One region of the Paenibacillus sp. F4 genome, then DNA from elsewhere that is predicted to be linked to it. Evidence: riboswitches for the same ligand, from Rfam matches in the RefSeq annotation. Region 1 holds a riboswitch; each other region holds the start of a gene.
What was found. Region 1 has a riboswitch for cyclic di-AMP ahead of C1T21_RS23890 (TrkH family potassium uptake protein). Riboswitches for the same ligand answer to the same signal wherever they lie in the genome.
Positions count from the first base shown of each region.

Region 2: it holds a riboswitch for cyclic di-AMP, as region 1 does, so the genes downstream of both, C1T21_RS25415 (C40 family peptidase) here and C1T21_RS23890 (TrkH family potassium uptake protein) in region 1, are expected to answer to the same signal.
Region 3: it holds a riboswitch for cyclic di-AMP, as region 1 does, so the genes downstream of both, C1T21_RS17610 (3D domain-containing protein) here and C1T21_RS23890 (TrkH family potassium uptake protein) in region 1, are expected to answer to the same signal.
Region 4: it holds a riboswitch for cyclic di-AMP, as region 1 does, so the genes downstream of both, C1T21_RS15295 (hypothetical protein) here and C1T21_RS23890 (TrkH family potassium uptake protein) in region 1, are expected to answer to the same signal.

Region 1 is NZ_POVS01000020.1:110,919-114,010, forward strand. Features, by position in the region: gene C1T21_RS23880 (CPBP family intramembrane glutamic endopeptidase) at 1-975, opposite strand, end outside; cyclic di-AMP (ydaO/yuaA leader) riboswitch at 1,236-1,388, shown strand; gene C1T21_RS23890 (TrkH family potassium uptake protein) at 1,796-3,092, shown strand, end outside.
Region 2 is NZ_POVS01000025.1:45,446-48,537, forward strand. Features, by position in the region: gene C1T21_RS25410 (hypothetical protein) at 1-811, shown strand, start outside; cyclic di-AMP (ydaO/yuaA leader) riboswitch at 1,088-1,225, shown strand; gene C1T21_RS25415 (C40 family peptidase) at 1,231-1,731, shown strand; gene C1T21_RS25420 (GNAT family N-acetyltransferase) at 2,037-2,543, shown strand; gene C1T21_RS25425 (4a-hydroxytetrahydrobiopterin dehydratase) at 2,622-2,921, opposite strand; gene C1T21_RS25430 (hypothetical protein) at 3,039-3,092, opposite strand, start outside.
Region 3 is NZ_POVS01000015.1:137,360-140,451, reverse strand. Features, by position in the region: gene C1T21_RS17615 (polysaccharide deacetylase family protein) at 1-530, shown strand, start outside; gene C1T21_RS17610 (3D domain-containing protein) at 731-1,399, opposite strand; cyclic di-AMP (ydaO/yuaA leader) riboswitch at 1,406-1,574, opposite strand; gene C1T21_RS17605 (amino acid ABC transporter ATP-binding protein) at 1,810-2,532, opposite strand; gene C1T21_RS17600 (ABC transporter substrate-binding protein/permease) at 2,519-3,092, opposite strand, start outside.
Region 4 is NZ_POVS01000014.1:20,821-23,912, reverse strand. Features, by position in the region: gene C1T21_RS15310 (urease accessory protein UreF) at 1-119, opposite strand, end outside; tRNA gene C1T21_RS15305 (tRNA-Leu) at 382-464, shown strand; gene C1T21_RS15300 (glutathione peroxidase) at 609-1,094, opposite strand; cyclic di-AMP (ydaO/yuaA leader) riboswitch at 1,561-1,733, shown strand; gene C1T21_RS15295 (hypothetical protein) at 1,849-2,244, shown strand; gene C1T21_RS28475 (potassium-transporting ATPase subunit F) at 2,428-2,505, shown strand; gene kdpA (potassium-transporting ATPase subunit KdpA) at 2,656-3,092, shown strand, end outside.

The DNA.
Region 1 (3,092 bases):
TATAAGCATGCCCTTACCGCCTGCTTCTGCTTGCAATAAAGGCAGCATGTTCATGGTTCCAGCTATACTAGCAATAAAGTATATAACGGACAGAACAATGCCACGAACAAATGAAGTATGTCGTCGGGTGAGTGACGCATACACAATGGCAAGTACACCCAGCACAAAGCTAAATAGGGCATAACCCGCATAGGTCATCCAATTCGCCCAAAATGTTTGCTTTTCGATATAATCGGTATAGGACGACGGGGCCGAAAAGTTTTGAGTAAAGGAGCGAACATCACCGTCTTCAAAAGTAAAAGCCAGTGTAAGTACCGAGGCGCCGATTTTTTTATCGTCTACGGTATACTTTAATCCGCCTTCTTTTTCAGTGGTCGCGAGCTTCAAATCCGACGGCTTAAAGCCAAAGCGCTTGACCCATACTGCGGCCGCCTGCTCCTTGGCTTCGAGCGTCATGCCGTCCTCAGCCACACGTACAAGCCTGTTACGTGCTTGTTCATCCGTAGAAATATCAGCCTGTGTGTAATTGGTACTGGAGGTGATCCGTTTAAAGCTAACGACCTTCCCAGTGGATAAATCCACATGAATTTGTAGTTTGCTTTTCGCTGAGGATTCAGGCAGATCAACCCGAAAGGTTTCGTAAGGGTAACTTTTTTTCCATGTACGGTCGTACTGTTGAAGCAGTTTTTCTCTAGATAAATAACCGTACAAATCTGTTTCGGCCTGATAGGTCACGACAGGCTCCTCTGGCTGTGGTTCAGTATAGCCCAGCTCGGAGCGGGCGAAGTCCAATGCGTGTATGACCGCTTCTTGTTTGCTGATGACCTTTGCGTTCATTACTGATTCTGGACTCGGATTGCTAAGCGAGGGAATAAGCAATTGAAAGATAAAAAAGCAAATCAGGCCAATCCCGCCCAGCAAGCCTAATTTTTTGAAGTTGGCCGTGAGCACGACCGGTTTCCCGATAGGATTCATGAGTTTCCTCCTTAATCTGTAAATAAGAACATCCATTAAAGATATCATACTGCACAGGTTCCCGCCAACAGACCAACGATATTCATGAAAATAGAGTGAAAGCACTTTAAAGTTCCAATAAAATAAGATAAGCTGCGATTAAACGATGCCCATTCGCAAAATAAAGCCAATTTCACGTTTTTTCGGCGAAATCGGTTTTGTGATCTGGATATAGAAGGATTATAATCTTGAGCAATGCCTATGAAATACATAGGTAACGATATACAGTTGAGCCGAATTTCTATGGGAAAACGGGGGAACCATGTTACTGGGGTGAATTTTACAACCGATCCTGCTGGATCGGAAGTGTAAATAGGGCATACTGTGCTGCCCGAATCCGTCAGCTAACCTCGTAGGCTATGAGCAGGAACCAAGTCAGGCACTCGGTTTTCCGGTGTCTTTTTTGTGTGTATAAAAGTGTTTGGATTGATTAGACCGCTGCGGGTGCAGATTATTCTTCCGATTGCTGTTATCCCCGGATTTTTTAATTGTATACCCCCTTTAATGGTTAAAATCCGGAGATAAAGGCAAACGCTTCGCTTCTTCAGAACAATTCTGCCCCCTTCGCTACTGCCCGCCAATAGCACAGGGGGCCGAGTAGTGCTTGACATGCATTCTTCCTGTATTCAGGGAATGCTAATTATAGTTACTTAAGGTTTGGAAAAATCAAAAAATTCAGGGGCAACGACGATCGGAAGATCAAATGGAACGCGTAGCGAGCTTATACCGTATTAAATCACTGATTTATAGTTTTAAGGATTAGGAGAGAAGTGATGAATAGATGAATCCCAATGCAAGCTGGCTTCGGCTTTCTCCACCGCAGATATTCGTTGCGGGCTTTGCCATTATCATTCTAATAGGTAGTTTATTGTTAATGCTGCCGATCTCTAATACAACAGGAAAACCACTTGCGTTTATAGACGCTTTGTTTACTGCCGCCTCTGCGACCTGTGTAACTGGGCTTGTCGTAAAGGACACCGGCCTCTTTTTTACCACTTTTGGTCAAGTTGTCATCGTTGCGCTGATCCAGATCGGCGGTCTTGGCTTTATGACCATGGCTACCTTGATTGCACTGGTGTTCAAGCGTCGGATTTCCTTGCGGGAGCGTCTCATTTTGCAGGAAGCGATGAATCAGACTTCTGTAGAGGGAATTGTCGGGTTAATCCGTAAGGTATTACTGTACTCACTGGTTATTGAAGGCGTATGCGCTACGATATTCTCGGTTCGCTGGTCCTTTGATATGCCCGTAGGCAGGGCGATATATTTTGGAATCTGGCATGCCATCTCCATGTTTAACAATGCTGGTTTTGATTTATTCGGTGAATTTCGCAGCTTGACAGGTTATGTATATGATCCGATTGTTAATTTTACAGCTATGTTCCTGATTATTTCTGGCGGCATTGGTTTTGTAGTGATGTCAGACCTGGCAGAATATCGCAAGCGCAAGAGACTGTCCTTGCATACCAAGGTGGTACTCAGCATGACGGGCGCTATGATTGTAGTCGGCACGCTCGTGATTTTTGTATTTGAGTTTACGAATCCAAAGACTCTGGGCTCGCTTGATTGGGGTGGTAAGCTACTGGGATCTTTATTCCAGTCCGTTACTCCCCGTACCGCAGGTGCCAATACGCTGGACATCGCAGGCTTGCGGCAGGCTACGCAGTTTTTTATCATCATACTTATGTTTATCGGGGCTTCTCCTGGCTCCACTGGAGGCGGGATTAAGACCACAACATTCGCCCTGCTCATTGGAGCGGTGATTTCGATGCTGCGGGGGCGGGAAGATATTGTACTGTTCAAGTACCGACTTGCGCAGGGACGAATTTACAAGGCTTTGACCATTACACTGCTGGGGTTGCTGTTCGTGATCGGGGTGACGATGATTTTGTCGGCAACTGAAGATCATCATTTTCTGATGATCTTGTTTGAGACGGTGTCTGCGTTTGGTACAGTGGGGCTGTCGATGGGGCTTACACCTGATTTGACAGTTATAGGCAAGCTGGTGATTACCCTGACGATGTTTGCAGGTAGACTGGGGCCACTCACGCTAGCTTATGCACTGGGGCCGAAAAAGGGTA
Region 2 (3,092 bases), on a different contig from region 1:
AGAGGGCTGGGCGCTGGTGCGCATACGATTCTATATCGTTATCATTTTATTTCTGTATCGACTACTGTGGGGGGTGTTTCTCTATCGGCTGGTGCAGTCTGCCGTTATCCCGCTACTGCTCCGTTATCCTGATCAGGGTCACAACGAGCTGGGACAGACCTTGTTTTGGATGGAGAGCCAGATTGCTCTGGTGGATAGCCAGGAAGTACATGTGTATTTGTGGATACTACTAGGGGCGACTGTACTACGCATACTGATCACTCCCTTCATTAGAGCCGGAATATATCAAAGCCTGCATACCGATGCGACTGAACCGCAAAGCCTGTCCTTTTTCAAGGGTATGAAACGCCATGGCATGTCGTCGCTGTTGTATTACACCATCGAGTTGGGACTGCTGCTGCTTCCCGCCTTTTGGGTAGTACCGAGACTCTACCCTATTGTAGCAGGAACGCTTCAGTCTCCCTCTTACCTGCTTCATTTGTTGCCCTATGCTATGGGGTGGATGGCTTACGGATGGTTCATTCGGCAGTGCATCCTGTATATGCAACTGGGGACTGTCGGTGGTCACGCCATACTATCGTCCCTGCTCGCCTTCTTTCGCCAGTTCCTCCCAGCTGTCGGTATATCCCTTTTGCTCGGTGCTTGTGTGCTGCTGGTCTTCGGTCTATTTGGCACCGTGGCGATGATTTGGACTGGCATGCTGGCGCTCATTCTCCAGCAATCGTATCATTTTGTTACTAGTCTGGTCAGGCTGTGGCATATCAGTTCGCAGTACAGACTATGGCATACCGATATCTCCAGTAGAAGTTAAGCCCTGCCTTTATGTTTTTTACTTCATTTCTGTCTGTCGAAAAATCTTGATTCATATCCGCGCAAACGACACATAACTGAATACTGTTAACAAGATCTGTTCCTGGGACATTAGGAGCAGATTTTTTTTGTAACTTTTTGCAATGAAACATTTGCCAAAGCCAGCCGTCTTTGTTACAATAATCGCAGTGAACTGATAGTAACAACTTTGTAATCTTTATTGTAACCTTTATCTCAAAAATAACGTTATTGTGAATACTGCTCTCCAAGGTGCACATCTTAAGTTAAGCCTAATTCCTGGCACCTAGGAAGCGGGGGAACCAGTTTGGGTGAATTGATCTCGCAACAGAGTGGTCATAGGGGAACCTTCTACCGAATCCTTAAGCTAACCTCGCAGGCATTGGAAGGGGTATATTTTTTTTGAAGAAGAAGCTAACGATCGCAGCTATGGGTCTTGCCATTGCCTTTACATCTTTTACATTCGGTGGCGGCAGTGCATATGCAGACTCTAAGATGGACCAGGTCATTCAAGATGCCAAAGGAACGAGCTACAGAAGCGGAGGCACTACACTCGAGGGATTCGATTGCTCCGGCTTCACAATGTACGTATACAACAAACTGGGAATTAAACTTCCGCATCAATCCGGATCACAATTCAAAATGGGATCTTCTGTATCCCGCGATGAAATGAGACCTGGGGACTTGGTGTTCTTCAACACCACAGGAAGAGGCATTTCCCATGTAGGTATCTTCGTAGGTGAAGGGAAATTTGCCCACTCCTCGACTTCACGTGGTGTAGTAGTTAGCTCACTGAACGAAAATTATTACGCTAACCGCTATGTCGGTGCAAAAAGAATTATGAGCACAGACGCTTACCATTCTGTAGCTTCAGAAATTCCTGATGACGACAACGTAGAATAACTAACGCACAGCAAGCTAACCCTAGCCGCAATTTGATTCTGACCGGAATCGAATTGCGGTTTTTTATGTCCACAACATCAGCAATTATTATCATTACTGACGAACTGAATCCTCAAAAGGTTTCAATTGTAGCGAACATCGTCGGTTTTACCGTCAGCGCTGGGGGAGCATATGAGCAGTAAATCCTTCTTATTGAATGTATACCCGACTTGGGTATGAAATAAACACGCTTGCCATTCCCCTGCAACTTGTCTACAATCTGTTGTTAATGATTGAAGTACCTGTGTAAAAGGAGGATGAAACACATGCCGGCCTCAATATCCAACTATCGGATCGTACCGATGGATGAGCATCAAGCGGCTGCAATCTGTGAGTGGCGCTATGATCCACCTTATAACATATACGGTTGGCTCCCCTGGGAACAAATGAAGGCACTTGAAGTCGAATTTGGAAGTCCCACGCTTCGCCAAGAGCAATATGTTGCCGTACTGGATAAAGAGAACAAGCTGACGGGATTTGCTCAATATTTTCCTATGATCGGTGTGACCCGGCTAGGTCTTGGAATGCACCCTGAAAGATGCGGACATGGCAAAGGCTCTGATTTTGTCCGTGCCATTGCAGAGGAAGCCCAACGACGCAACCCGAAGAATGAAATTGACCTAGAGGTGCTCACTTGGAATGGGCGCGCTATCCGGGCCTACAAGGCGGCTGGATTTGAGCTTACAGATACCTATGAACGCCAGACTCCTGATGGCAAAAAACCATTTTATTGTATGGTATATCGTCCCGAGCACCCAACCCAGATTCTATGATAAAAGCGCCTTCGGCATACAACCGCAATGTTGTATAGCGAAGGCGCTTTTATCATCATACGACAGATCATTACAAGCTCAATGACTGCTGCGCATTTTTTCAAAAGCTTCATTATATTGTTGGGCTTCCTTAATATCCACGGCCATAATACCGCCGTCGTCCCAAGAGGTCAAACGCAGAGTCACGGTCTTGTAATCAATCGTAATAAATGGATGATGATTGAACGCTTCAGATATAGCGGCAACTTCATCCACGAATGCAATCCCTTTCATAAAACTGGAAAAATTATATTTTCGGACGATCCAACGTCCTTCCTCCAGTTCCCAGCCCTCCAGTTTCTCCAGATGTGCTTCAATCTCTTCTTGTGTAAAAGGCATGTTACGAACTCCTCCCCGTTTATACGGAAGCCTTTCGACCGCTTAAATACGGCCAAAACTACGATATATTGGTGTACATATTACCACGGCCCCGTTGATAAATCCATAAGACGGACCTCAAATCAAAGGGACTGACGTCAGCTCCTCGTCCCCAATAAGTACATAGATGCG
Region 3 (3,092 bases), on a different contig from region 1:
ACGTATTACACGCCAATGGCATCAAAGCCACCTTTTTCATCGTCGGTCACCGTGCGGAAAAGCATCCGGGGATCATACGCCGTATTATCCGTGAAGGCCATGCTATAGGAAACCATTCCTATACTCATCCGGATTTTAGGAAGGCTACACCAGAACGCTTTCGCAACCAGATTACAAAAACAGAACGTATTTTACAAGCCAGCGCAGGTTTTCGCCCCAAGTTGATTCGTCCACCCTACGGTGAAATCACGGAGCCTCAAATCCAATGGGCACGTCGTCATGGCTATATGATTGTCAATTGGAATGTAGACTCTCTCGATTGGAAGGGATTAAGTAAAACACAAATTCAGCGCAATGTGATCCCAGCTACCGGGCCTGGCTCTATTATTTTAATGCACGCAGGTGGAGGTCAAAGTTCCAACTTGCAAGGCACTGTCCAAGCTCTGCCGGGTCTAATTCACTCTCTAAAAGCTAAGGGCTACAAATTTGTGACAGTCCCCCGGCTACTCCACACCTCGGAACGGAAATAACCATATGTTTATGATTGAGCTACAAGCTAAAGCAACGTAAAAAGGCTGTCTTACCAGCAGAAGTTTTCTGCTCGTCAAGACAGCCTTTTTTTACGGATAGGACCTGATAAGAGTCCGACCTAGTTATATGCGGTAGAATACATGTATTAAGTTTACATAATATATATTATGTTTTATTAAACTAATATATACGTACAATGTTATTTATTAATAACGTACAGCTTCACATTTTGAAATCCAAAGTCGTTCACAAATGATTTGTTGCCAGGAATAAAGATATCAATCCGTTTTCCTGTAATGGCGCTGCCCTGATCGCGAGCGACAGCTACAAAAGAATGATCCGGCAAACCTGGGTGGGAATAGCCTGTAACCAGCACTTTCGTGCCCATCGGAATGACGTTCGGGTCTACCGCAATTGTACCTAGTTTAAGCGGATTGCCGTAGTAGTCTACTGCTCCCCATTTACCATTCTCATCGGCTGCAGCAGAATACGCAGAAGCCTTAACGTCAACTATTTTGCTATAGTTGAATGTTTTACCCCACGCTTCAATCGTTGGCCCCTCATTCGCTAGTGCTTTCTCCGTAAGAAGCTGCGGCTTCGAATCCGAAGCTGCCTTCACACTTTTTTCGCCAGGCACCTTAATTTGCAGACCTGCATATATATTGTTGGAGGCAATGTTTGGGTTCGCCTTCGTTAGCTCGTCTACCGATACTCCATAACGTTGAGCAAGTAAAAAAAAGGTATCGCCCTCTTTGGCAGTGTGAAGCGAAGCAGCATCCGCTACTCCAGCTGTCTGTGCCAGCCCTGCAATAGCTGCGGCAAGCACCGCAAATTTCATCGTTTTACCAATATGTTTTAGATGTTTCAAAGATATGTACCTCCTCTGTTATGCCTGCGAAGTTAGCTGTCGGATTCGGACTCAGGAGAAGCCCTATGCTTGTGCAATTCACCCCTAGGCATATTCCACATCGTCTTATGACGTATCGGAATGACTGCCGTTGTTACGTCCCCCGCACTTCCCATAGTTTGGGCCCAGCATTCAGCGGTTGTCATAACCACATGCTGTCCCGGTAAGTTTTGGCTTACTGCATAATATCACAATTTTGTAACCTTATCCGTATGAAAATGTTGGGAACCTTGAACATCATACTATACTCGTTACAATTTTGTCATCAAGAAATCAATATTTGTTACGAAAGTATGGGGAAATGGTGACAAAAAGGAAAAAAGCCCTCCGTCAAACGGAGGGCTTTTTTTATAGATTATATCAGCACTTCCTTACAATACTTTGGCAAGAAAATCACGGGTGCGATCATGGCTTGGAGTGCCAAATACCTGCTCTGGTGTACCTTGCTCTACAATTTGACCGTTATCCATAAAGATAATTCGATCGCCCACCTCGCGGGCAAAACCCATTTCATGCGTCACGATTACCATTGTCATGCCGCCTTCGGCGAGCTTCTTCATTACATCCAGAACCTCTCCAACCATTTCAGGGTCCAATGCAGAAGTCGGCTCATCGAACAGCATTACGTGCGGCTGCATGGCCAAAGCACGCGCAATCGCAATACGTTGCTTCTGACCGCCAGATAACTGGTTCGGATAGGTATTCTTCTTATCCTCAAGCCCTACGGTACGCAGGAGTTCTAGCGCAATTTTTTCCGCTTCCTTCCCTGACTGTCTTCTAACCTGTGTTGGGGCAAGTGTCAGGTTCTGCAACACTGTTTTATGCGGGAACAGATTAAAATGCTGGAACACCATCCCCATCTTCTCCCGGGTTACATTAATATTATGGCCACGAGCTGTAATCGGCTCGCCCTCAAACAAAATCTCCCCGTCCGTAGGCTGTTCCAACAGATTCATACAACGCAAAAACGTACTCTTCCCCGAACCACTGGGGCCGATGATGACGACGACTTCGCCTTTGGCGATATCTATATCAATGCCTTTTAATATCTCATTCTTACCGAACGATTTACGCAGTTGTTTAACGGTGATCACTGGCTCTCAACTTCCTTTCCCATAAACCCAGCAGCTTAGACAAGCTGAATGTCATTACAAAATAAATAGCGGCTGCGATTACGAACGGACTTAATCCTTCGTAGGTAATGTTCTTAATGACCTGGGCCTGATACATAATATCCACCATCCCAATGGTCGAAATAATGGATGATTCTTTAATGATCGTAATAAACTCATTACCGATAGCAGGCAAAATAGATTTAAACGCTTGCGGCAAAATGACATGACGCATAGCTTTACCGCGTCCCATACCCAACGAACGGGCAGCCTCCATCTGTCCACGGTCTACTGCCTGGATACCTGCACGGAAAATTTCAGCCAGATATGCCGAGCTATTCAGAGACAATGTAATTATACCAGACTGAAGTGGGGTAAAATTGACACCCAGCGTCAAAGCAACCCCGTAGTGAATGATCATAAGTTGTACCAGCATAGGTGTGCCACGCAGGATCTCCACATAAGTGGTACCTAACCACTCAATGATGCGTATACCACTCATCCGCAGCAAGGATACGATCAGACCAATGATAAATCCAAAC
Region 4 (3,092 bases), on a different contig from region 1:
TGCTCCAGGTCTTGTAGACTGTTCAAATGTCCGTTGCGGAATAGTTTCTTCAGTCCGTTAAAACGGGTGAAGCCACCAACAGGTAGGGAAGGGTCCAATAATAATGCATAGTTCAGCAAGCGGTTGCCTTTATGCAGGGCGGTTCGCCTCCTCGAAGTGAATCATTATGTTATATTATTTTACTATTCACTTGGTTTAATGAAAAATATTTGATATATATGTAATATATATTTACACTTAAGTATCATTTGTGTCAAATTAAATATTTTTATTGTCCATATATGTCAGTTAAAATAACATAGAAAATAATTATTCTATTTTTGTTTACAAATAGTTGATGAGAGAGTATAATAAATCTGTTGCCTCAATACATTATGATTTGCGGTCGTGGTGGAATGGCAGACACGCTATCTTGAGGGGGTAGTGGGCGTACGCCCGTGGAGGTTCGAGTCCTCTCGACCGCATTATATGCAAGACCCAGTTAAAAAAGCATCCTGACACGGTTTACGTGAAGGGATGCTTTTTTTGTTAAGCATTTTTCGTTATCCTTTAGCCACAGAAGCAACGGTAGACAACAGGTTGTTTAATAACTGTGATTAAGAAGAATGTCAGTTTTGCTGCAAAAGCTTCTCTATATCTCCCGCCAGCTTATCTGGAGTGGTTTGCGGTGCATAGCGCTTAAATACGTTACCTTCTCGTGTAATTAAGAATTTAGTAAAATTCCATTTGATCGCTTTGGATCCTAATACCCCCGGAGCTGTTTGGGTAAGGTAGCGAAATAAGGGGTGCGCTTGATCTCCATTGACATCTGTTTTGGCGAACATCGGAAAGGTAACACCATAATTGATCTGGCAAAATTCGGAAATCTCCTCGCTAGAACCTGGCTCTTGTTTGGCAAACTGGTTGCTGGGAAATCCCAAAATTTCGAGCCCCTGTTCATGGTACTGGTCATATAGCTCTTGTAGCGCTTTGTATTGGGGGGTTAACCCACATTTGCTGGCAGTGTTCACGATAAGCAGAACGTTCCCTTCATATGTGGATAACGGAATTTGTTTCCCTTGCAGGGTTTGCGCATCATATTCATAAACGGTCATAGTATCTCTCCTTATTCAATATTCAGCAATTAAATTGTAAGCAATTAAAAGCGAGGTTGCAAGTTTGGAAAAGCTGTATCAAGCCTTTAGCCGCTGTAAAATCGTATTTTGTTCAAAACAGTAAATCGCACCGCAAATGGAGCGAATTAAGGTGTTTCTTCTTATAAAAGCGGGTTCAATCGGTGTTTAGCTGGTACATATAGCGTATTTTCTTCTCTTTTTACAAAAAAAGGCCAAAAACGCTCTACCCTACGCCAATATTGACATGCTTGTCATTTTCGAAAAGGGATGAAAAACAGAGATTGAAGGAGCTGTGAGAAGCATAGTTGCATTGTAAGCGCTATTATTAATATCCTAGGCTCTAAAGGCCGATTTATAACCCCGCAGTTGAGCTTTACAGTCTTCCATGCGCGGGTGTATGATTCAAGACGTAATTTCAAATTAACTTGAATGAAGCAACAACGAAATGTCTATAGCGCTGAATTTTGCAGTTGCAAAAGCGGGGGAACCAATCGAGACTGTACGGCTTCGAAAGCCGTGTGTCTCATGGGGTGAATTTTCCGGTCAAGTGCCAGAAATAGGGCGACTCTCACGTCCGAATCCGACAGCTAACCTCGTAAGCGTACAGGGAGAGGCAACAAACCGCCGTGTGCAGCCATGGTTTATTTTATCATGGATATGTAAGAAGCCGGAGGAAAGCCTTTTTCCTTCGGCTTCTTTTTGTTGTCTTTTTATACCGGGAGAGGAGCTACTGATGGAAGGTCGGTTAATTATTGTCACTGCACCGAATGAAGCGGGCAGAAGTTTTGTGAAATTGCTTATTTTCAAAAAATTGGCGTTTGCAGTTCTGACGAATAGCGCCCAGGAGGAACGACAGCTCAAAAAAATGGGTGTGGAGCACATTGTCCGCATCAATACCATGCAAGCGGGAAAATGGAATTTTCCAAAAAAAGAAATTGGTAGTGTGTATTTGTTCGAGAACAGCTTGAATCTGACTTGCCGTTTCCTGCAAATATGTCGGCCACTAACATCGGAATCGATCTATGTTATTACGCACGGCTGTAATCCACAAGGAATTTATCGGGGATTGGGAGCGGACCATGTGATCTACACATTGAACGGAGAGGTGGGTTTTCTGCTGAACGGATAAGCGCTTATAACATAGTTGTTTTATGATTTTATGATCAAATAAGAATGGCGATCTGAGGACCGATACGGAGGGTATAAACATGATGGATATATACATGCTGCTCGTCATGGCTGTGAGTTATGGAGTGATACTGCTGTTTGTACGCTGGTGTGATGCGCAGACCTCTAAAGGAGGACGAAGAGGATGATCGTTATACTTGGGCTTACGGCTATTGTGTTTATGTATTTAATCTACGCACTCCTGAACCCTGAAAAGTTCTAGTCAGCTATAGGGGATAGAGCGGGCGGGAACAACAGATCTGAATATTAAGCATCATAGGTAACGGGTTTTCGCAAACGTGTGCACACGTTTGGTGCTCTGAAGCAGGTCTGTTGTTCCAAACGCAGGAGCATTTTGAAGGAGGAATAAAGGATGGAGCTGCTTCAAATTGGAATTGTGATCGTCATATTGCTGCTCTTGGTAAAGCCAGTGGGCACCTATATGTATCATGTATTCTCGAATGAACCCAATCGGACGGATCGGATTTTTGGCGGAACAGAAAAGCTGATTTATAAGGTAGTAGGATTGAAGAAGCTGGAGAGCATGCGTTGGACTACGTATGTTATGAGTTTCATTGCAACGAATGTGGTGCTTGTGGCGATCAGCTACTTGCTGTTGCGTTTACAGGGAATGCTTCCCGGTAATCCTGCGGGAAACAGTAATATGGAAGCATCACTAGCTTTTAATACGGTAATCAGCTTTATGACGAATACGAATCTCCAACATTATAGCGGAGAAAGCGGGCTTACGTATCTGACACAGATGGCGTTCGTCACGATGATGATGTTCACTTCGGCTGCTTCCGGTTT